DNA from 2 places in the Tatumella sp. JGM94 genome. Region 2 is predicted to be linked to the other one. Evidence: predicted binding sites of a transcription regulator. Region 2 holds the regulator's gene; the other holds the start of a gene.

Region 1 (11,670 bases), on a different contig from region 2:
CGGGCCGGGCCAGCGCAGTGCGCAGCGGTATAGCGGGCCAGCGGTTGCTGATACTCCCCTGACCGCCATAATGATCGAGATGGCGGTGGCTGATAATCACCTCCTGCGGCATTAACTGTCGCTGCTGTAACCAGGGGATAATAATTCTCTGTCCGGTATCCCCTTGCTGCCAGCGATTGCCGGTGTCATAAATAACTGCCTCTTTCCCCTGACTGATCACTATCGCCAGACCATGTCCGACATCCAGCATATCTGCACGCCATTGCTCCCCCGCGGAAGAATAACGCCATAATAAACAACTCAGTAATACAGCGCCGCCTGAGCCGGAAAAATACCGGCCAAAGCCGGCACGAAAAAATAGCAGCCCTCCCCAGGCAATGGTCGCCCACAAAAAGAAATCGCTGACCGGAAACCAGCTGGCAGGTTGCGCTTCAAGTACCGTGACCATCAGCACCACGGATTTGTCTGCCAGCATCCAGAATACAGGAGAGAGCCCTGTGGGTGTCAGCAGAAGCGCTATGCCTGCCAGGGGTAATGTCAGTAATGACACGACAGGAATAGCAATCATATTGGCCGGTAACGCAGCCAGACTGACTCCGTTGAATAACAGTGCCTGCAAGGGCAGCATTAATAGCATCATTCCCAGTTGTAAATGCAATAACCGTAACCAGAACCAGCGGACTGGACGCGAAAGATAGCGGGGTAAAGAAAACCACCGATACCAGATCAGCAGCATCAATACCGCCAGCATAGATAGCCAGAAACTGTCGGAAAGGATCAGTACAGGATCGCTGATCAGTAAGCCTGCCGCACAACTGATCCACACCTGCCAGCTATTCAGATTGAAACGGTAATTCCGGATAAACATCCACAGTGTAAGGGCCAGCATCGCCCGTAATGCCGGTGCCAGACCTCCGGAGATCCAGGTATAGAGTGCCGCTAATAGCCACCCTGCCACCTGTGGAAATTGCGGGCTGATATAACGCTCCGATAGCCATTTCTGCATACTGCGGGCCAGCCACCAGCCAAAGCTACCCGCCAGACCAATATGCATGCCGGAAATCGCCATCAGATGCGCCACCCCTGTTTCGCGGAACAACTGATTAGTTCGCTGAGGGATATTGTCACGCAGGCCAAATAAAAGCGCCTGAAGTACCCCCTGACTGGCTACTGATGACATATCTTCTCTGGCCTGGTTAATCACCCGGGATCTCAGGCTGCAACTCAGATTCTGCGGTTTTTTAGCCAGTACTTTTCCCTGTAACGGCCAGTAATTTGCCAGCGCATAACGTTGCTGATCATATCCCCCTTCATTTAACTGACTATGCACTGGCCGCAGCCTGAGACGCATCTCCCAGCGTTGTCCCGGGCAAAACTCAGTCACTGTATCACCTGCGGTCAGCCAGGCAGAGAGTGCCGGGAAACGCAGTCGCCCTTCCGCCTGATGTATCTGTACCCGGATCCGTTTGCGGCCGATTTCGGTTGCTGCGACTGTGACCACCGCATTCAGCGGACGGCGAGTCAGTTGTTCCACTTCACGTAATTGCTGAGACGCCACCAGCACGCCCCAGCTGAATATCAGGCCAGACCAGGCGATAGCCCATAACCAGGCGTTATCAGCCTGTAGTATGATCAGAGCAATGACGGCAATAAGGACCAGTACTGGCGGTGCCGGTAATACGGGCAAAAACAGCAGCGGTATCAGGCTGACGGTGGTTATCCAGGCAAAAATAATCAGGTTCACAAGTGTCTCCCGTTTATCAGGAGAAAATAATCATCGTTTGATTTTGTTACTGATACACGGGGGATGAATAATTGCGACAAAAGACGCAAGGTGAAAACAAGTAGGTGATGAGAGGGAGGAGATTCAGCGGCGCGGGTCGTACACTGTTACGGGCAAAAAAAACGGTACCCTGAGGTACCGTTTTTAGCATCCAATGAGTTCAGGCTCAGACATTATTCACTAATGTTTGCACGATCTCGTAGCTCTTTTCCTGGTTTAAAGTGGGGAACGTATTTACCTTCCAGTTCCACTTTGTCACCCGTTTTCGGGTTACGGCCAGTACGGGGAGCACGATAGTGCAGAGAGAAACTGCCGAATCCCCGGATTTCGATACGCTCACCCTGTGCCAGGGTCGATGCCATATGTTCAAGCATCTCTTTTACAGCATCTTCAACAGCCTTAGCCGGAATATGTGTTTGCTGGCTGGCAAGGCGTTCGATCAACTCTGACTTAGTCATGAATCCTCCGGTTAATTCCTTTATGGAACATTTGACAGCTGACCTGAGCGGACAACAACCGCGGGTTGTTGTCCGTCATTTCAGGCAGATTACTCGCCTTTAGATGCTGCTTTGAAAGCTTCAGCCATTGCGTTAGAGAAGTTGCTTTCGTCAGACTGTTTGTTGTTAACAGTTGCGATTGCATCTTTCTCGTCAGCTTCGTCTTTTGCACGAACAGACAGGCTTACAACACGGTTTTTACGATCAACACCGGTGAATTTAGCTTCAACTTCGTCGCCGACATTCAGAACCAGAGTTGCATCTTCAACGCGGTCACGTGAAGCTTCAGAAGCGCGCAGGTAACCTTCAACGCCGTCAGCTAACTCAACTGTAGCACCTTTCGCATCAACTGCCGTAACTTTACCAGTCACGATCACGCCTTTCTTGTTCAGGGTGATGTAGTTGTTGAAAGGATCTTCAGCCAGTTGCTTAACGCCTAAAGAGATACGCTCACGTTCTGCATCGACCTGCAGTACAACAGCGGCGATTTCGTCGCCTTTCTTGTACTCACGCACGGCTTCTTCGCCGGTCGCGTTCCAGGAGATGTCTGACAGGTGAACCAGACCGTCGATACCACCGTCCAGGCCGATGAAGATACCAAAGTCAGTGATTGACTTGATTTTACCTTCAACGCGATCGCCTTTGTTGTGAGTTTCTGCGAACTGCTGCCATGGGTTAGATTTACACTGCTTCAGACCCAGGGAGATACGACGACGTTCTTCGTCGATGTCCAGAACCATAACTTCAACAACATCACCCACGTTAACAACTTTAGATGGGTGAATGTTTTTGTTAGTCCAGTCCATTTCAGAAACGTGTACCAGACCTTCAACGCCTTCTTCGATTTCTACGAAGCAGCCGTAATCAGTCAGGTTGGTCACGCGACCCGTCAGACGGGTACTCTCAGGGTAACGCTTAGCGATAGCAACCCAAGGATCTTCGCCCAGCTGTTTCAGGCCCAGAGATACACGGGTACGCTCGCGGTCGAACTTCAGCACTTTAACAGTGATTTCGTCGCCAACGTTGACAATTTCGCTTGGATGTTTAACACGTTTCCACGCCATATCAGTGATATGCAGCAGGCCGTCAACACCACCCAGATCAACGAATGCACCGTAGTCAGTCAGGTTCTTAACGATACCTTTAACTTCCATGCCTTCCTGCAGGTTTTCCAGCAGTTGATCACGTTCAGCACTGTTCTCAGATTCGATAACCGCACGGCGGGAAACCACCACGTTGTTACGTTTCTGATCAAGCTTGATTACTTTGAATTCAAGCTCTTTGCCTTCCAGGTGCAGAGTATCACGAACCGGACGCACATCTACCAGTGAACCTGGCAGGAACGCACGAATACCGTTCAGCTCAACAGTGAAGCCGCCCTTGACTTTGCCGTTGATAATACCGGTAACAGTTTCAGCTTCTTCATACGCTTTTTCCAGCGTGATCCAAGCTTCGTGACGTTTAGCTTTTTCACGGGACAGCAGCGTTTCACCGAAGCCGTCTTCTACAGCATCCAGGGCTACGTCAACTTCGTCGCCTACCTGGATTTCCAGTTCGCCAGCTGCGTTTTTGAACTGCTCTGCAGGAATTGCAGATTCAGATTTCAGACCCGCATCAACCAGAACGATGTCTTTGTCGATAGCAACAACAACACCACGAACAATGGAACCCGGACGGGTTTCGATTTCTTTCAGGGACTCTTCAAAGAGTTGAGCAAAAGATTCAGTCATATTGATAATCTTCAGGATTCTTCAATTTAACGTCCATCTGACATCATTGTCGGATGGGGTTGTTTCACATACCCCGCACCATCCGTGGTACGGGGGTAAAGCATTCTGTCGGCGCGCTGGCCAGAACTCAAACGAGATCTTTCAACCGTGACCTGGCATATTCAAGTGTTTTTTCAATCACTTGCTCAATAGTCATGCCGGTAGAATCAATAACCAATGCATCCGCCGCAGGCACCAGCGGAGCCACGGCACGGTTACGATCACGGTCGTCCCGTTCTTTTATCTCAGATAAAAGGCGCTCAAAGTTAACACTAAAGCCCTTTTCCTGCAACTGTAGCATACGCCGTTCTGCTCTTTCTTCGGCGCTGGCATCGAGGAAAATCTTCACTGCGGCTTCAGGAAACACGACCGTTCCCATGTCACGGCCATCAGCAATCAGCCCCGGCGCTTCTTTAAAAGCCCGCTGCCGCCGTAAAAGAGCTTCCCGCACCCGCGGGAACGCTGCGACTTTAGACGCCGTATTACTGACATCCTGGGTACGGATTTCGCTGGTCACCTCTTCACCTTCCAGAATAACCTGCAGCTCACCGTCAACGGAGAGAAAACGCACATCAAGATGCGCTGCAATCGGAACCAGCGCTTCTTCCGAGCTGATATCCACGCGATGATGTAACGCCGCCAGGGCCAGCACCCGATAAATCGCGCCGGAGTCCAGTAAATGCCATTGCAGTTTCTCAGCAATCGCTTTACACAGCGTGCCTTTCCCGGCCCCACTCGGGCCATCAATCGTCATCACCGGGACCGTTGTCATTATAATCTCCTTTATCGCTGCTCTGGATTTCTCAGCATATAAATACACCGTTTGCCTTAAGTATACCTGTGGCGAACGGAAGTCGCAGTGACTTATTCCGCCACAGGGGCAAAAAAACAGAGTTTTCAGCTAAGACGGCAACCACCGGGTGAGATAAACCCGGCGCAACCGGACTAAATACAGACCAGAACAGAGAAAGTCCACTGATAATTAATGACTGACAGCAGCCAGCTGGTGGAAATAATCAGGGAAAGTTTTTGCTGTACATCCGGGGTCGAGAATAGTGACCGGAGTATCCGACAATGCAACCAGAGAGAAACACATCGCAATACGATGATCATTATAGGTTTCAATGTCTGCATGTTTCAGGATAGCAGGCGGCGTAATACGAATAAAATCATACCCCTCTTCAACTGTTGCCCCGACCTTACGTAATTCAGCTGCCATGGCCGCAAGCCGGTCGGTTTCTTTTACCCGCCAGTTGTAGATATTCGTCATCAGGGTAGTACCTTCCGCAAACAAGGCAGTGGTGGCAATAGTCATCGCCGCATCAGGGATGTGGTTCATATCCATCTCTATCGCCTTCAGTGCGCCACGGGTACAGGAAATATAATTATCCCCCCATTCAATCACTGCCCCCATTTTTTCCAGCACATCAGCAAAGCGAATATCGCCCTGTACACTGTTGCGGCCAATACCGGTGACACGGACAGTACCGCCTTTAATTGCCGCAGCAGCCAGAAAATAAGAAGCCGATGAGGCATCCCCTTCAACCAGATATTCGCCGGGAGACTGATACTGCTGCCCGCCCTGAATAACAAAACGCTGGTATTGCTGATTTTCAACCCTGACACCAAAACATTTCATCAGATTCAGCGTGATATCAATATATGGCTTTGAAACCAGTTCACCGGTAATGGTAATGGTTGTCGGTTCACTGGCTAAAGGCGCAGTCATCAGCAACGCAGTCAGAAACTGGCTTGACACACTGCCATCGACACTGATTTCGCCTCCATTGAACCCGCCGTTCAGGCGTAATGGCGGGTAGTTTTCATTTTCCAGATAGCTGATATCAGCTCCCCCCTGACGCAGAGCATCAACCAGGTGACCGATTGGACGTTCTTTCATTCGTGGTTCGCCGGTCAGGATAATATCTTTACCCGCCAGGCTTAAGGCCGCCGCCAGCGGACGCATCGCCGTTCCCGCATTCCCGAGGAATAACTCAACAGGAGCTGCGGCATGTAACGGGCCACCGATCCCGGTGACAACACATTCGGTACGATCTGCAGATAATGTATATTCAATCCCCAGCAAGCTCAGTCCATTAAGCATGTGCTTAATGTCATCACTGTCCAGCAGATTCGTCAGGCGGGTCGTTCCTTTGGAAATTGCAGCTAACAATAGCGCGCGGTTTGACACACTTTTCGAGCCGGGTAAATTTACCGTACCGTCAATACGGGCTACAGGTTGTAAGGTCAGAGAATCCGGCATGTCAAAAGTCACTCTTTATAAAAGATCAAAACCCCGCCACTGGCGGGGTAAACAAAAAGGCCAGTAAATCACCACTGGCTTAGCCATGGCGGCGTTCAAAATCGAGCATAAACTCAGTCAGTGCTTTCACACCCGCCAGCGGCATGGCATTGTAAATAGAAGCCCGCATTCCGCCAACCACCCGGTGCCCTTTGAGAGCATGCAGTCCGTGGCTGACAGACTCGTCCAGAAACAGCTTATCCAGCGCGGAATCTGCCAGCTGGAAAGGGATATTCATCCGCGAGCGGTTGCTGTCTGCAACATTATTACGATAGAAATCACTGTGATCAATGGTGCTGTAAAGAAGATCGGCCTTCGCCTGGTTGACTTTATCCATTGCCGCGACGCCGCCCTGCTCTTTCAGCCACTGGAATACCAGTCCGGACAGATACCAGGCAAAAGTTGGCGGGGTGTTAAACATTGAGTTATTTTCTGCCAGCACCGAGTAATCGAAGACAGAAGGCAGATCCTTACGGGCTTTACCCAGCAGGTCTTCACGGACAATAACCAGTGTCAGCCCGGCAGGACCGATATTTTTCTGGGCGCCGGCATAAATCACCCCGTAGCGGCTGACATCGATCTCACGGGATAAAATGGTGGAGGAGAAATCAGCGACCACTATTTTATCGCCGAAATCCGGCTGCTCATCAATCGCGGTACCATCGATGGTTTCATTCGGGCAGTAATGCACATAAGCAGCGTTATCATTCAGCTGCCATTGGCTCATGGGTAATAACGCAGTTTTACCTTCTTCAGTGACTTTAATATCAATAATATTCGGGGTACAAAATTTAGCGGCTTCTTTAACCGCACTGTGCCCCCAGTAACCACCATCAATATAGTCAGCCTGGCTGGCACCATTCAGTAAATTACCGGGTACTGCCGCAAACTGACCACGGCCACCACCGTGGCAGAACAATACTTTATAATTGGACGGGATTTTTAATAAATCCCGGAAGTCCTGCTCTGCCGTTTCAGCAACGCTGATAAATTCTTTGCTGCGATGGCTGATTTCCATTACTGAAGTGCCCAGACCCTGCCAGTTAACCAGATCCTGCTGTGCACGACGAAGTACTTCTGCTGGCAACATTGCCGGGCCAGAACTAAAATTATACACCTGCGTCATTTATACTCACCATGGTTACATCGAAACGATTATCAGATACCTGTCGGTTGTATCACTGCCTGAAAAACGCTGCAATAATTAATCGGTCTGCAGGACGATTTTTATGACTCTCCGGTTAATCCCCTGACCCTGATGTTTATTTTTTTCCGGACAACGGCTTATTTCGGCTCCGGGTAACGGAGTTATAACGGGGAGATTTTACTGTCGGCTGATAGCGGTCATCGTATAAATTCCGTATCATTACCCCAACACATCTGTTTATCACTCCCCGGGAGAACGCGGCACTATGACGCAAACATTTATACCAGGCAAAGATGCCGCTTTAGAAGACTCTATTTCACGGTTTCAGCATAAGCTACAGTCTTTAGGGTTTACTATTGAAGAAGCTTCATGGCTGAATCCGGTTCCGAATGTCTGGTCAGTCCATATCCGCGATCGTGACTGTCCTCTGTGTTTTACCAATGGCAAAGGTGCCAGCAAAAAAGCCGCCCTGGCTTCTGCGTTAGGTGAATATTTTGAACGGTTATCAACGAACTATTTCTTTGCCGATTTCTGGCTGGGTGAAACGGTCGCTGGCGGTGACTTTGTCCATTATCCGAATGAGAAATGGTTCCCGCTGACTGAAGACGACGATTTACCGGAAGGACTGCTGGACCCTGCACTGCGTAAGTTCTATGACCCGGACAATGTCCTCGGTGCCAGCCTGCTGGTTGATCTGCAGTCAGGTAACGATGACCGGGGAATCTGCGCACTGCCGTTTATCCGTCAGTCAGACAAGCAGACCGTCTATATTCCGATGAATATTATCGGTAATTTATATGTATCCAATGGTATGTCAGCCGGTAATACCGCCAGTGAGGCACGGGTTCAGGGTCTTTCGGAAGTCTTTGAGCGTTACATTAAAAACCGTATTATCGCTGAATCAATCAGCCTGCCGGAAATTCCACAGACAGTCATGGCCCGTTATCCGGCGGTTATCGAAGCTATTGCACAACTGGAAGCCGAAGGTTTCCCGATTTTTGCCTACGACGCCTCGCTGGGCGGCCAGTATCCGGTGATCTGTGTGGTGTTATTTAATCCGGAAAATGGTACCTGTTTTGCTTCTTTCGGCGCCCATCCTGATTTCGGCGTCGCGCTGGAACGCACCGTTACGGAACTATTACAGGGCCGCAGCCTGAAAGATCTGGATGTGTTTACTCCGCCAACCTTTGATGATGAAGAAGTCGCAGAACACACTAACCTGGAAACACATTTTATCGATTCCAGCGGCCTGATCTCCTGGGATATGTTCAAAGATACTCCTGATTATCCGTTCGCTGACTGGTCCTTTTCCGGTACCACCGAACAGGAATTTTCGACACTGATGAATATTTTCCGTGCCGAAAATAAAGAAGTGTATATTGCCGACTATGAACATCTGGGCGTATATGCCTGCCGGATTATTGTTCCCGGCATGTCTGATATTTATCCGGCCGAAGATTTATTGCTGGCTAACAACAATATGGGATCCGGTTTCCGTGAAACTTTCCTTAGTTTACCGGGCAGCGAATGGCAACCTCAGGACTACCTTGAACTGATTACGCAGATGGATGACGAAGGCCTGGACGATTTTACCCGGGTACGCGAACTGCTGGGTCTGGCGACGGGCAAAGATAATGGCTGGTCAACCCTGCGCGTCGGTGAACTTAAAGCTATGCTGGCACTTGCCGGAGGCGATCTCGACCAGGCATTGATCTGGACCGAGTGGACCATTGAATTTAACAATTCAGTCTTCAGTGCCGAACGGGCTAATTACTACCGCTGCCTGCAGACATTACTGTTGCTGTCACTGGAAGATGAGCGGACCCCCGGCGAATATCTGACCGCCTTTAACCGTATGTACGGCAGCGATGCGGTAGAAGCTGCGTCTGCGGCAATCAGTGGCGAAGAACCTTTTTATGGGCTGCAGAAAGTTGACTTGTCTCTGACTGCTTTCCCTGCCCATCAGTCTTTACTGGCGGCTTATGAGAAACTTCAGGCCGCAAAACGTCAGTACTGGTCAGAAAATTAAGTCTCCGCCGATTCTTTGTTAAAAAAATATTTACAGCGCCTTCGACCGGCGCTGTTTTTTTGCCCCGTCTGTTTATATTTAGCTGTAGCTCCCTCTCCCGGCGCATAATCATGCCGTTTTTAGTCTTTATTGTTTAATCATCTGGCGACAACACCCGGTTAATCAAAAAATAAAATAGTTATTAAAATAAATTTTAACCTTTATTTTCAATGTATTATGATATATCACTGACCAAAAAAGACAGTTTTAGCAGACCGGCAACGGTTAAAAGTGATCCAGGTCAATTCTCACAAACAGGCCATTTGATACTCTGGGCACAGCGAAAACTCTGAGGGGATTTGTGTGAAAACGGACAATCCTTTTGATCTGTTAATGCCGGCAGCAATGGCAAAAGTTGCCGAAGAAGCAGGTGTCTATAAGGCATCAAAACCACCATTAACCACCTTTTTCCTGGCAATTAATGCAGGTGTTTTTATCTCCATCGCCTTCACTTTTTATATTACCGTCACTACCGGTAGCAGCGAATTACCTTATGGTATTTCGCGACTGATTGGCGGACTCTGTTTCTCTCTCGGGTTGATTCTGGTGGTCGTCTGTGGTGCTGATTTATTCACTTCAACCGTTCTTATTGTGGTTGCCAAAGCCAGTGGGCGTATCAGCTGGGCTCAGCTCACGCGCCACTGGATTATCGTCTATTTCGGAAACCTGTTTGGCGCGTTACTGTTTGTGGCACTGATTTGGTTATCTGGTGAACATCTGGTGGCTAATGGATTATGGGGCCTCAATGTACTGCAGACAGCCGATCATAAAATGCACCATACATTTGTCGAAGCCGTTGCCCTGGGAATTCTGGCCAACTTACTGGTTTGTCTGGCCGTATGGATGAGCTATTCCGGTCGTTCACTGACAGATAAAACCCTTGCCATGATCCTACCGGTGACTATGTTTGTTTCCAGCGGGTTTGAACACAGTATTGCCAATATGTTTATGATTCCGATGGCTATTGTCATTAAAGATTTTGCTTCTGCTGATTTCTGGCAACTGACCAGTACCACAGCCGGACAATTTTCCACACTGACTCCCTGGCAATTTATTACCGATAATCTTATTCCCGTTACTCTGGGGAATATTATTGGTGGCGGTTTATTAGTAGGGCTCACGTACTGGATTATTTACTTGCGTAAAGATAATAGTGAAAACTAATTTATCAATACTACACTGAACATAGATTTTGTACCGGCAGGTCACGTACCGCTGCCCGTACGCTGAATTCAACTTAACAAGGCAGGTATCTCATGACTGAACTTAATGAAAAAATGAACCAGGCGTGGCAGGGGTTTGCAGCCGGTGAATGGCAAACCAGCGTTAACGTCCGCGATTTTATTCAGAAAAACTATACACCTTATGAAGGCGATGAAGCCTTCCTCAGCAACGCAACAGATGCCACAACCACATTGTGGGATAAGGTTATGGAAGGTATTAAAATCGAAAACCGGACCCATGCCCCGGTCGATTTTGATACGGATCTGGCTTCAACAATTATTTCCCACGACGCAGGCTATATCAACAAGTCACTGGAGAAAATTGTCGGTCTGCAAACGGAAGCGCCCCTGAAACGTGCCATTATTCCCTACGGTGGTATCCGTATGGTTGAAGGCTCCTGTCAGGTATATGGCCGTGAACTCGATCCGACACTGAAAAAAATATTTACTGAATACCGTAAAACACATAACCAGGGTGTGTTCGATGTCTACACACCGGATATTATGCGTTGCCGTAAGTCCGGAATTCTGACCGGCCTGCCGGATGCCTATGGTCGCGGCCGTATTATCGGTGATTATCGCCGTGTTGCACTCTACGGTATTGATGCACTGATGAAAGATAAACTGGCCCAGTTTGGCTCACTGCAAAGTGACCTCGAACAGGGTAACGCTCTCGAAGAAACTATTCGTCTGCGCGAAGAAATTTCAGACCAGTATCAGGCTCTGAAAGATATGAAAGAAATGGCCAGCCGTTATGGTCTGGATATCGCCTCTCCGGCGACGAATGCCCGTGAAGCTGTGCAATGGACTTATTTCGGTTATCTGGCTGCCGTAAAATCACAGAATGGTGCGGCTATGTCATTCGGCCGTGTTTCAACCTT
Region 2 (11,670 bases):
GCAGATCGCCGCTGCAGGTGCGGATATGTTTGTTGCCGGCTCGGCGATTTTCGGTCACCCCGATTATAAGAAAATTATTGATGATATGCGCAGAGCACTGGAGACAGCTAATGGCTCATTTCACTAATATTCGTGCGCTGGCCTTTGACCTGGACGGAACCCTGACAGACAGTGCCCCCGGACTGGCTGCCGCTGTCGATATGGCATTACAGCAGATGACGCTGCCAGAGGCCGGTGTCGCCCGGGTCTCCACCTGGATAGGTAACGGGGCAGATATCATGATGCAGCGTGCGTTGACTTATGCCCTGCAGCGGGCACCTGCGCCTTATGAGGCTGCACAGGCGCGCCAGCTGTTTGATAAGTTTTATGCACAGACGGCAGAGCAAGGCAGTGCGTTATTTCCCGGTGTGAAACAGACACTGCAAATACTTTGTCAGCAGAATATGCCAATGGCGATAGTGACCAACAAACCTACACCCTTTGTAGCCCCTTTACTTAAATCACTGGGTATTGATCAGTTCTTCTCGCTGGTGATTGGCGGTGATGATGTCACTGCCAAAAAACCGCATCCGGCAGCTGTCTATCTGGTACTGGGTAAGCTGGGACTGACCGCCGGTGAGTTACTGTTTATTGGTGATTCGCGTAATGATATCCGTGCGGCGAAGTCTGCGGGAGTACCATGTGCAGGGCTGAGCTACGGATATAACTATGGCGAGCCAATTGCAGACAGTCACCCGGATTGTGTGCTGGATAGCTTTGACCAACTTCTGCCCGCACTTGGGCTGTAATAAATCAGGATAAAATTTATGAGTAAACCCATTGTTTTTAGTGGCGCGCAGCCTTCAGGTGAACTAACCATTGGTAATTACATGGGGGCACTTCGTCAATGGGTACAGATGCAGGATGATTACCACTGTATTTATTGTATTGTTGACCAGCATGCGATTACTGTCCGTCAGGATCCGCAAGCACTGCATAAAGCGACACTGGATACTCTGGCCCTGTATCTGGCCTGTGGTATTGACCCTGAAAAATCGACCATCTTTGTACAGTCACATGTGCCGGAGCATGCACAGCTTTCATGGCTGCTGAACTGCTACACCTATTTCGGTGAGCTGAGCCGTATGACCCAGTTTAAAGATAAGTCGTCACGTTATGCTGAAAATATTAATGCCGGTCTGTTTGATTATCCGGTATTGATGGCGGCAGATATTCTGCTGTATCAGACTAACCAGGTACCGGTCGGGGAAGATCAGAAACAACATCTGGAACTGAGTCGCGATATTGCACAGCGTTTTAACTCTCTTTATGGTGATATTTTCCGGGTTCCTGAGCCTTTTATTCCTAAGTCCGGTGCGAGGGTGATGTCGCTGCTGGAACCGACGAAGAAAATGTCTAAATCCGATGATAACCGTAATAATGTGATTGGATTACTGGAAGATCCTAAAGCGGTTGTGAAAAAGATTAAACGTGCAGTGACTGACTCTGACGAGCCACCGGTAGTCCGTTATGACATTAAAAATAAGGCCGGAGTATCTAACCTGCTGGATATTCTGTCGGGTGTGACCGGACAAACCGTCAGCGAGCTGGAACAGGAATTCAGCGGTAAAATGTACGGACATCTGAAAGGTGCCGTTGCCGACGCTGTTTCCGGGATGCTGGCAGAGTTACAACAACGCTTTGAACACTTCCGCAATGATGAACAGTTACTGAACCGGATCATGAAAGAAGGTGCAGATAAAGCCAGCAGCAGAGCACGTGAGACACTGGATAAAGTTTACCAGGCGGTAGGTTTTGTCGCCCGGCCTAAAGGCTGAAAATAAGCCAGAGCCAGTGCAGGGACCATCAGCAGATGGTCCTTTTTTATTTCTCAGAAAAAACGCCGGTTATCCGGCGTTTTTTGCTGAATAATCACGGATTACTCTTTAACCGGCGCGATATTGTTCAGACGATGTTTGCTGACAAAACCCAGCAACAGACACAGGATAAATACCACCCCGTATAAGCCATTGGCGGTCATCAGTGCCGCATGTGGTCCGCTGTGTTCTACTATCGGGCTGGTCACGACAAATGTCAGCATGGTACCGATAGTCCCGCAGGTCAGAATAAAGTTAACCAGTTTCGGTGATGACACGCGGGTCTGCTGTGAACCCAGAGTAATGATGGTGGTGTAAATTGCACTGGAAAAGAAACCTAAAATCATAATGATAATATGCAGCATTGCGACAGTTTCTGTATGAGTAAACCAGTACATCAGTGCAGTGGCCAGGGCAGTGATAACCACGAGGATTTTTTGCAGATCAACGAAGCGCAGTACCACACTGAATACCCACATACCGACCATATAGGCAGTCCAGAAATTACCGACCAGCTGTCCCGCATCAGAAATCTGTACCCCCAGATTCTTGGTGGCATATTCCGGAACCCAGGAAATAAAGCCCAGCTGACCGAGGATATAACACAGTGCCGCCAGTGCCAGCAGGAAAACACCACTGCCCCATTTCTCTCTTTCTGCCTGCTGTTGGTGGCTTTTTTTCGTCAGCACCGGAAATTCAATCATTAAGGTCAGAATAAAGATAGCCACATAAATCAGACCGATACAGCAGTACACCCAATACCATGGCAGTTGTCTGGCCAGCAGAACCCCTGCAATAATCGGGAACAGGGTTCCGGCCATACTGAAGAAAGAGTCAGTAAACAACAGGCGTGAACCACGCTGACGACCCTGGTAAAGGTGGGTAATCAGGAAGGTACCGATAGACATAGTAATTCCGCTGACCACCCCCAGTACAAACATGCATACCGAGAACATAGCGATACTGTGGCCGGTGACTAATCCGCCAATCGCCAGTAGCATTAATATAAACCCGAAGATTAACTGGCGTTTTAACGGAATAATTTCCATCAGCCAGGCATTAAGGAAGATAGCAACCAGAATCCCTGTATTAAGAAAAGTAAAAGTATTACTCATGCTTGATACGGGAACATTAAAGTACTGGGCAATATTATCCATGACCATCCCGGTCACAATTACTAATGCGCCGGTCAGGGCATAGGAAAAAAAGCTGATCCAGGTCAGGCCAGTCAGATTGGTCTTTGTCATTGTTAGAGACCCTAGTAAGAAGAAAGGTGAGAATTATCCCATGGGATTATAGAGTGAACCGTGATCCTGATAAATAATCAATGAAACATCATTTTCTTATTTCATCAATAATATGATCTTATTCACATATTTTTATACCGGTAATGATCTTTTCCTGCGGCCAGCAGATGGCCTGCAGGTAAATATCTGGTTCTCCTGCTGTGATCTCTCTACAATTAGCTTCGTTTTCCGTGTGGTTTATTCAATCAGGGAGTTTTTATGTTGAAACGTACTCTGGCGGCTGCCGTCGCGTTGCTGGCTCTTTCTTCAGCATCGGTACTGGCTGATACTCATGTACTGCTGACAACTTCAGCAGGTAATATTGAACTGGCGCTTAATGATCAAAAAGCCCCGGTGAGCGTCAAAAATTTTGTAAGCTACGTTAATAGTGGTTTTTATAACAACACTGTGTTTCATCGGGTCATTCCGGGTTTTATGATTCAGGGCGGAGGCTTTACTGCCGATATGACGCAAAAACCTGTCGGTGCGCCTATTAAGAATGAAGCTGATAATGGGCTGCGTAATCTGCGCGGTACTATTGCCATGGCCCGTACCGCTGATCCTGACAGTGCGACCAGCCAGTTCTTTATTAACGTCGCAGATAACGCATTTCTGGATCACGGCCAGCGTGATTTTGGTTACGCAGTATTTGGTAAGGTGATTAAAGGGATGGATGTTGCCGATAATATTGCCCGGGTTCAGACCTCCAATATCGGCCCTTATCAGAACGTTCCTGTAAAACCGGTCACTATTCTTTCTGCGAAAGTATTGCCGTAACAATGACAGGCCAGTGGACACTGGCCAGCAGTCCGGAGGATAAATACCCTGCTACTGGTTCAGTCTCTGCCCGGAGTACAGATAACCAGACGATGCGTCTGACAGTCAGGCGGGGCATACCAGCCATGTTACTTCTTATCGATAACTACGATTCCTTTACCTGGAATCTGTACCAGTATTTTTCCGTGACCGGTGTTGAGGTCAGGGTAGTACGCAACGACGCTATTACTCTCCCCGAAATTGCTGCATTACCTTTAAGCCATCTGGTGATTTCTCCGGGACCCTGTACTCCGGATCAGTCCGGAGTCTCGGTTGAGGCCATCAGATATTTCGCCGGTAAAATACCTATTCTGGGTGTATGCCTTGGGCATCAGGCGATTACTGTCGCTTTCGGGGGTAAGGTGGTACGTGCCCGTCAGCCGATGCATGGTAAAACCTCAGTGATTACCCACAATGACAAGGGGGTATTCAGACGTCTGAATAATCCTCTGACCGTGACCCGCTACCATTCGTTAGTTGCGGAAGCAGAATCACTGCCTGAGTGCTTTGAAGTCACCGCCCGGAGTGAATCGGAGCGGCAGTTTGATGAAATTATGGGGATAAAGCATAAAACATTACCCATTGAAGGCGTTCAGTTTCATCCTGAAAGCATTATGAGTGAGCAGGGACTTCAGTTATTGAAAAATTTTGTCGAACAGGCCGGTTAATATTTGCCTTTGGTTGATTTTTTATGCATATTTTTTGACTTATTATTTATATTTTCATGCACGGATAAATCAGGCGGACAATTCAATGGCAAAAGAGACGATAGCAGTTAACCGGGAAACGTTTGATCAGGTCATTTTGCCTGTTTATGCACCCGCTCAGTTTGTGCCAGTCAAAGGTAAAGGCAGTCGGGTCTGGGATCAGCAGGGTAAAGAGTATGTCGATTTCTCCGGTGGAATTGCGGTAACTGCCCTGGGCCATTGCCACCCGGCATTGGTCGACACCCTGAAAACACAAGGTGAAACCCTGTGGCATACCAGTAATGTGTTTACTAATGAGCCGGCACTGCGCCTCGCCAGTAAGCTGACTGACGCAACGTTTGCCGAACGGGTATTTTTCGCCAACTCCGGGGCCGAAGCCAATGAAGCCGCATTTAAACTGGCCCGTTACTACGCATCGGTACGCCATAGCCCTTATAAAACCAAAATTATTGCTTTTCACCACGGGTTCCATGGCCGTACGTTATTTACCGTGTCAGTGGGTGGCCAGCCAAAATATTCGGACGGTTTCGGGCCGAAACCTGCCGATATAGTGCATGTTCCTTTTAATGATCTCGGGGCAGTAAAAGCCGTTATTGACGATCATACCTGTGCGGTTGTTCTGGAACCTATTCAGGGAGAAGGAGGCATTACCCCGGCAACACCTGAGTTTATGCAAGGGCTGAGGGATTTATGTGATCAGCATCAGGCGTTACTGGTGATGGACGAAGTGCAGAGTGGTATGGGCCGCAGCGGCAAATTATTTGCCTATGAACATTATGGTGTGACCCCCGATATTCTGACCACGGCCAAAGCGCTGGGGGGCGGTTTCCCTGTGAGTGCAATGCTGACAACAAATGAAATTGCATCAGCGATGTCTCCCGGTACCCATGGGACAACCTATGGGGGTAACCCTCTGGCTTGCGCTATCGCAGAAACTGCGCTCGATACGATTAACACCCCTGAGGTCTTACAGGGTGTAGAAATACGGCGTCAGTGGTTTACAGAGGAGCTGGAAAAAATTAACCGGCATTTTTCGCTGTTCAGTGAGATTCGCGGCAAGGGGCTGTTGATCGGAGCAGAACTGAAGCCACAGTATCAGCCGAAGGCCCGGGATTTGTTACATGCGGCAGCGGCCGAAGGTGTGATGATCCTTACGGCAGGTAGCGGTGTTATCCGTTTTGCCCCCTCACTGGTGATCACCGAGCAGGACATACGTGAAGGAATGGCCCGTTTATCCGTAGCCGTCGGAAAGGTATTTGGCTAACTTACTGACCGCCAGCCTCCTTGCGGACGCTGGCGGGTTTGCTTCAGACTTTCTTTTTCTTATTTATCAGCCACTGTCCGTGACGGGGACGTTGTCGCCAGACAATCGACGAAATAGTCCGCATAACTCTCAGGTGGCTTAATATCTGATCGAGCTGCCGCTCCATAATGGTTACCGGCCCCAGAGGAACCTTGTCGGGAGTATCCATTACCGCACTGCTGCGGTCATCTTCACTCTGGTAACTCAGGCGCTGCTGACATTGTTGTAATGCAATCTCACAGGACTCCAGGTAGCTGCGGGCCAGCCCGGGGCTGAGCATAGTATGTTCATGGGCAAGCGTCGTCAGCACATTAATATGTTCGACAATAAACTGGCTATGGGTAACCCACAGATGCATTTCGTTCAGATATTCAGTATTAAAGCCGGGTTCCTGCATAGCCTGGTTCATTGAACTGAAAAGGGCATTATGCCGCTGGTTTACCTTGATTCTGATACTTTCTAACTCATCGGCGGTGTGCTGCGGAGCAAGTAAGATCTGCAGGGCATGCTGATAGGTCTCCAGGACATCCAGGGCATTTTTTCGTAACAGGGCACTTTGCCACTGCGGCCATAGCCATAGCATGCCGGCGAAAGCAATCAGGCACCCCAGCAGGGTATCCAGCAGGCGGGGCACCAGGAAATTCACCCCGTTAAGGGACAGTAACTGCAGGCTGTATACTGCAGTGACGGTGAAACCAATGGTTGCCCAGCCGTAGTACTGACGGGAAAAGAGATTACTGAACAAGGTCAGCAATAACATTGTCAGCAGGATCACCGATTCCGGCGCGGCCATTTTCAGAGACCAGGCGGCAATCATCAGGCCGGCAAATGTGCCGAGGGCACGGTGCTGAATCCGGACCCGGGTTGCAGCATAACTGTTCTGACTGACCAGAATAATGGTCATTAATACCCAGTAGGGCTTCGGCATATTCAAAGACAGGGCCAGAGTACTGGCCGTCATCAGCATGACCGAAAAACGGCCGGCAGTCCGCAGGGCGACAGACTTTAACGAAATATAGCTGCGTAATGCGGCCAGCAAGGGCAGTCGTCGCTGGCTGTCTGCCATAAGGTCACGGCGGTAGAGTGGTTTCCTTGTTTGCAGTACTGTTGCAATTTTACTGAAATGGTACAGATAGAACTGGCCGACAGGGTTATCAGGGTACTGGCGGACGATATTCTGTAATTCTGACAGAGACTCACGCATCGAAAAGTCCGCCGGAATCTGGTGATAAAGGATATTATCGGCGGTCTTGCGCAGTTGTCCGGCAACCAGATTAGCGGTGCGTTTGATAATTTCTCCCGACTGACTTTTCTGTACCAGATCTCTGACATCCTCACTCTGGCTGAGAGTCACTGAAATATGCTCCTGCAGGTCTTCTGCCATCATAAAGGTACGGATCAGGTATTTTTCACGGCTGTTTTTTTCCGCGGAAAGCATATGGATTTGCTGATAGGCGGTGGTGATTAAATCGACGACTTTCTGCTGGTAATTCAGTAATGCGGGTAATGATTTATCATAATCACTGCTGCTGAGCAGAGTATATTTTTCCTCGCAATATTTCGCCAGAGCGCGGTATAACAGGCTGAGTGTTTCACGCAGCGGCTGATCCTTAGACAGCCTGAACCAGTACCAGTTAAACAGTCCGTACCATAAAGTACCGCAGCCATAGAGCAAAGGGGGGCCCCACAGGGGCATTCGTCCGACCAGGCTCAGCGTAAATGTCATGGCGATCAGGGACCCCGGTAGCAGACGTCCATGCAACGGGCTTATTTCACCGCATACTCCGATTAATAATGGAAGCGCACCGACAATAAACGGTAACGGGACATTACGCAGCAGCAGCCACTGTAGTAAGAAACTACTGAGCGCAAACAGAGTACCGCCGATAACAATTCGCTTAAAAAAATGGCGATGCGGGGTATCCAGTCCGGCGATATTGCAGCAGGCTGGTACCAGAGAAAACAGCAGACCTTTCTGCAGATCGCCGGCCAGCCATCCGGCGGCGACAGGAAGACACAGGATAAGTGTCTGGCGCAAGGCATAGTTAACTTCAGGGTGATAAACAATTCTGCGCCACATCAGATACAACCGCAGGTCAATAATAAACAAGACACGGCAGTCACCTGCCGTGCAGCGGACAGTATGATCCGTTAACGGGTACCGTAGACGACGATGGTTTTCCCGTGGGCTGAAATCAGGTTCTGATCTTCCAGCATTTTCAGGATCCGGCCGACGGTTTCGCGGGAACAACCGACGATTTGGCCGATCTCCTGACGGGTAATTTTGATCTGCATTCCGTCAGGATGAGTCATTGCATCGGGCTGACGTGCCAGGTTAAGCAGGGTCTGGGCAATGCGTCCGGTAACGTCAAGAAAGGCCAGATTACCGACTTTTTCCGACGTTACCTGTAAACGGCGTGCCATCTGTGATGATAAGCGCATCAGAATTTCGGGATTCACCTGAATAAGCTGACGGAATTTCTTGTAAGAAATCTCCGCAACCTCACAGGCAACTTTGGCGCGCACCCAGGCAGTACGTTCCTGGCCTTCCTCAAATAATCCCAGTTCTCCAATAAAATCGCCCTGATTCAGATAAGAGAGGATCATCTCTTTTCCTTCTTCATCTTTAATCAGAACAGCAACGGAGCCTTTCACTATATAATAGAGAGTTTCCGCTTTTTCACCCTGATGGATCAGGGTGCTTTTGGAGGGATATTTGTGAATATGACAATGGGACAGGAACCATTCTAATGTAGGGTCTGTTTGTGGTTTACCAAGAACCATTCTCTTGTATCCTTCTGTTGTAATCGTGCCGGAAACACAGGGGGTAAGATCCTGTGGGGCTTTGAAATCATAGGGCTTTTTTGTCTGACATTCGCGGTGACCCAGTGACACTTACTCTGGTGAAGACGACCGTTTTGCCATGGTTGTAATCGGGTAAAAATTATCTACCCCTCTGTTTGTAGCATACCCTGAGGAAACTGTCTCCTGTTGTATTGTCTGGCCCGGGTCATTGCCCGCAGATTGCCGTTTATCCTGTGAAGGAGTAATCTGACAGATATTTAATAAACTGAGAGTAAGAACAATGCAGGCACGCGTAAAATGGGTTGAAGGGTTGAGTTTTATCGGGGAATCAGCCTCGGGACATCAGGTCCTTATGGATGGTAATGCCGGTGACAAAGCTCCCAGCCCGATGGAAATGGTTTTGATGGCTACCGGAAGCTGTAGTGCCATTGACGTGGTGTCTATTTTGCAGAAAGGCCGTCATGATGTGACAGACTGTGAAGTTAAACTGACATCGCAGCGTCGCGAAGAAGCGCCGCGTCTGTTTACCCATATTAATCTTCACTTTATTGTCACCGGGCATAACCTGGCCGATACAGCGGTAGAGCGTGCAGTTTCACTTTCGGCTGAAAAATATTGCTCGGTTGCTTTAATGCTGGGTAAAGGGGTTGATGTTACCCACAGTGTTGAAGTGATAAGTCTGTAAGTTCATGGTGTCCGGATGCTGTCTGGCATCCGGACGTATTAGCGGGGAGCGCGCTGTTCGATCAATTGTTTCACCAGCGGTGTCATAATCAGCTCCATGGCCAGCCCCATCTTGCCTCCCGGCACGACCAGCGTATTGATATGTGAAATAAATGCCCCGTGGATCATCGCCAGTAAATACGGGAAATTAATCTCTTCCAACCCCCGGAAATGGATCACCACCAAACTCTCATCCAGTGAAGGGATGGTCTTTGCTGCGAACGGATTAGACGTATCAACCGTCGGTACCCGCTGAAAGTTAATATGGGTCCGGGAAAATTGCGGAGTGATATAGTTAATATAGTCATCCATCGACCGTACCACCGAATCCATCACCGCTTCACGGGAGTGGCCGCGTTCGCCGGTGTCTCTGACCAGTTTCTGAATCCATTCCAGATTAACGATCGGTACCACACCGACCATCAAATCAACTTTGTCAGCAACGTTGTGTTGTCCGGTAACAATACCGCCGTGTAATCCTTCATAGAACAAGACATCCGTATTCTCCGGTAAAGGTTGCCAGGGGGTGAAGGTACCGGGCTGCTGTTTCCAGGGCACTGCTTCATCATAGGTATGTAAATATTTACGTGAGCGACCGGTACCCTGGCGGGCATATTCGGTAAAGGTCTGTTCCAGCAGAGAGAAGTCATTGGCCTCGGGTCCAAAATAACTGATATGCCTCCCCAGATCCCGTGCTTTGCGGATAGCAACATCCATCTCTGGCCGGCTATACCGGTGAAAACTGTCTCCTTCCACTTCTGCGGCACGGATATTCAGTTGCTGGAAAATTTTACGAAAGGCGAGGCTGGTAGTACTTGTTCCGGCACCGCTGGAACCGGTAACGGCAATGATAGGATGCCTTGCTGACATAACGTTATGCTCCCTGAACCAATACGGCTGACAGCATTGTTAACATGTCTGGCCGCGGGTGTCATCTGTCGTAGTACGGGACAAATCCGCGGTTAACCGAAATTACGCGCTGGCATCAGTGTGACTGACTCATGTAATTCCGACCACACCACGACGATTTCCCCGGCGGTGAGCTGCCGGTGAATATCGGCCGTTTTTTCTGACAATGAACGCTCCTGTTCACCATAGTCTGTGCCTTCTCTGAGGACAAAAGACTCAATCAGATTATTCAGCGTATCAGGATCTATTTGCTGCCATGGAATGATCACAATTATTTATCCAGCCAGGTTGAAAGCCATTGAGGAATACGATGCTCCAGCCACATGACCGGGCGGGTCAGGGTACCACTGACGAAACCAACGTGGCCACCGTACTGACAGAGCTGGTAGGTAATGCTCGGTGACAGATGCTCCGGATTGGGAATGACATCAGGCACCATAAAAGGATCATCCCGGGCATGGATAATCAGTAACGGTTTTTCGACGCCGGAAAGCAGCGGCATGCCGCTTGCACGACGATAATAGTCGGTTGCATCGGTAAATCCATGGTTTTTAGACGTAATTTCATCATCGAAATCCCTTAGCCGGTGAATGCTATTCAGGCGTTCGAGAGAGATATCCAGCAGGCCGGGATATGCTTTCAGTTTCCGGCGAACACTTTTTTTCATCTGCGACAGCAGATAGAACTGATAAAAACGCGAAAAGCCCTGTTCCAGCTTAGAACTGCAGGGCTCCAGCATTAAAGGGGCCGACACGATAACGCCGGCATCCAACAGACAGTCACTGCCCAGGGAGCCCATCATACAAGCCAGCATATTTCCGCCCAGTGAAAACCCGGTGGCGGCAGTCGGTGCCGGTCCCATCGTTTGTTGCATCCAGCGCAGGAAATAACTGGCGTCAGCAAAATCCCCGGAGTGATAGTTTTGTTTTTTCCGGTTCGACTCACCGCTGCAGCCCCGGAAGTGCATCACCACCCCCAGCCAGCCCCGTTTCTTAAATGCTGACAGCAGCCCGTGAGCATAAGGGCTGTTGATACTACCTTCGAGTCCGTGAAAAATAACAGCACGTGACTTATGTTGTGCATGTTGCGGATTTTCACTCCATGCCAGATCGACAAAATCACCGTCAGGTAGTTCAAGCCGCTGCCAGTAAGGCTTAATCCGCACAATCCGGCGCAGGATCCTTGGCAGAAGGGTCTGGATATGAGGGTTTTTCAGCTGAGGAATTGGGGTAAATTCCTCACCTGTATTACGACAAATTTTCATA

Evidence for each region. The regulator CRP, encoded in region 2, controls carbon source genes, mostly activating them, when cyclic AMP is high. The targets are predictions, from matches to a motif close to ATGTGANNNNNNTCACAT.
Region 1: focA (formate transporter FocA) is a predicted target of CRP. The motif match lies at 9,796-9,813, and genes of this name have one in related genera.

What each region holds. Positions count from the first base shown of each region.
Region 1 covers NZ_JAERJN010000006.1:145,163-156,832, reverse strand. The annotation lists gene JK216_RS06505 (DNA internalization-related competence protein ComEC/Rec2) at 1-1,744, opposite strand, end outside; gene ihfB (integration host factor subunit beta) at 1,957-2,241, opposite strand; gene rpsA (30S ribosomal protein S1) at 2,331-4,010, opposite strand; gene cmk ((d)CMP kinase) at 4,138-4,821, opposite strand; gene aroA (3-phosphoshikimate 1-carboxyvinyltransferase) at 5,032-6,312, opposite strand; gene serC (3-phosphoserine/phosphohydroxythreonine transaminase) at 6,392-7,477, opposite strand; gene ycaO (30S ribosomal protein S12 methylthiotransferase accessory factor YcaO) at 7,764-9,527, shown strand; gene focA (formate transporter FocA) at 9,870-10,730, shown strand; gene pflB (formate C-acetyltransferase) at 10,823-11,670, shown strand, end outside.
Region 2 covers NZ_JAERJN010000004.1:13,045-24,714, reverse strand. The annotation lists gene rpe (ribulose-phosphate 3-epimerase) at 1-127, shown strand, start outside; gene JK216_RS04055 (phosphoglycolate phosphatase) at 111-788, shown strand; gene trpS (tryptophan--tRNA ligase) at 807-1,817, shown strand; gene tsgA (MFS transporter TsgA) at 1,919-3,103, opposite strand; gene ppiA (peptidylprolyl isomerase A) at 3,362-3,919, shown strand; gene JK216_RS04035 (aminodeoxychorismate/anthranilate synthase component II) at 4,045-4,626, shown strand; gene JK216_RS04030 (aspartate aminotransferase family protein) at 4,712-5,929, shown strand; gene JK216_RS04025 (YccS/YhfK family putative transporter) at 5,973-8,048, opposite strand; gene crp (cAMP-activated global transcriptional regulator CRP) at 8,120-8,752, opposite strand; gene JK216_RS04015 (OsmC family protein) at 9,054-9,458, shown strand; gene JK216_RS04010 (phosphoribulokinase) at 9,497-10,366, opposite strand; gene JK216_RS04005 (YheU family protein) at 10,459-10,674, opposite strand; gene JK216_RS04000 (hydrolase) at 10,677-11,669, opposite strand.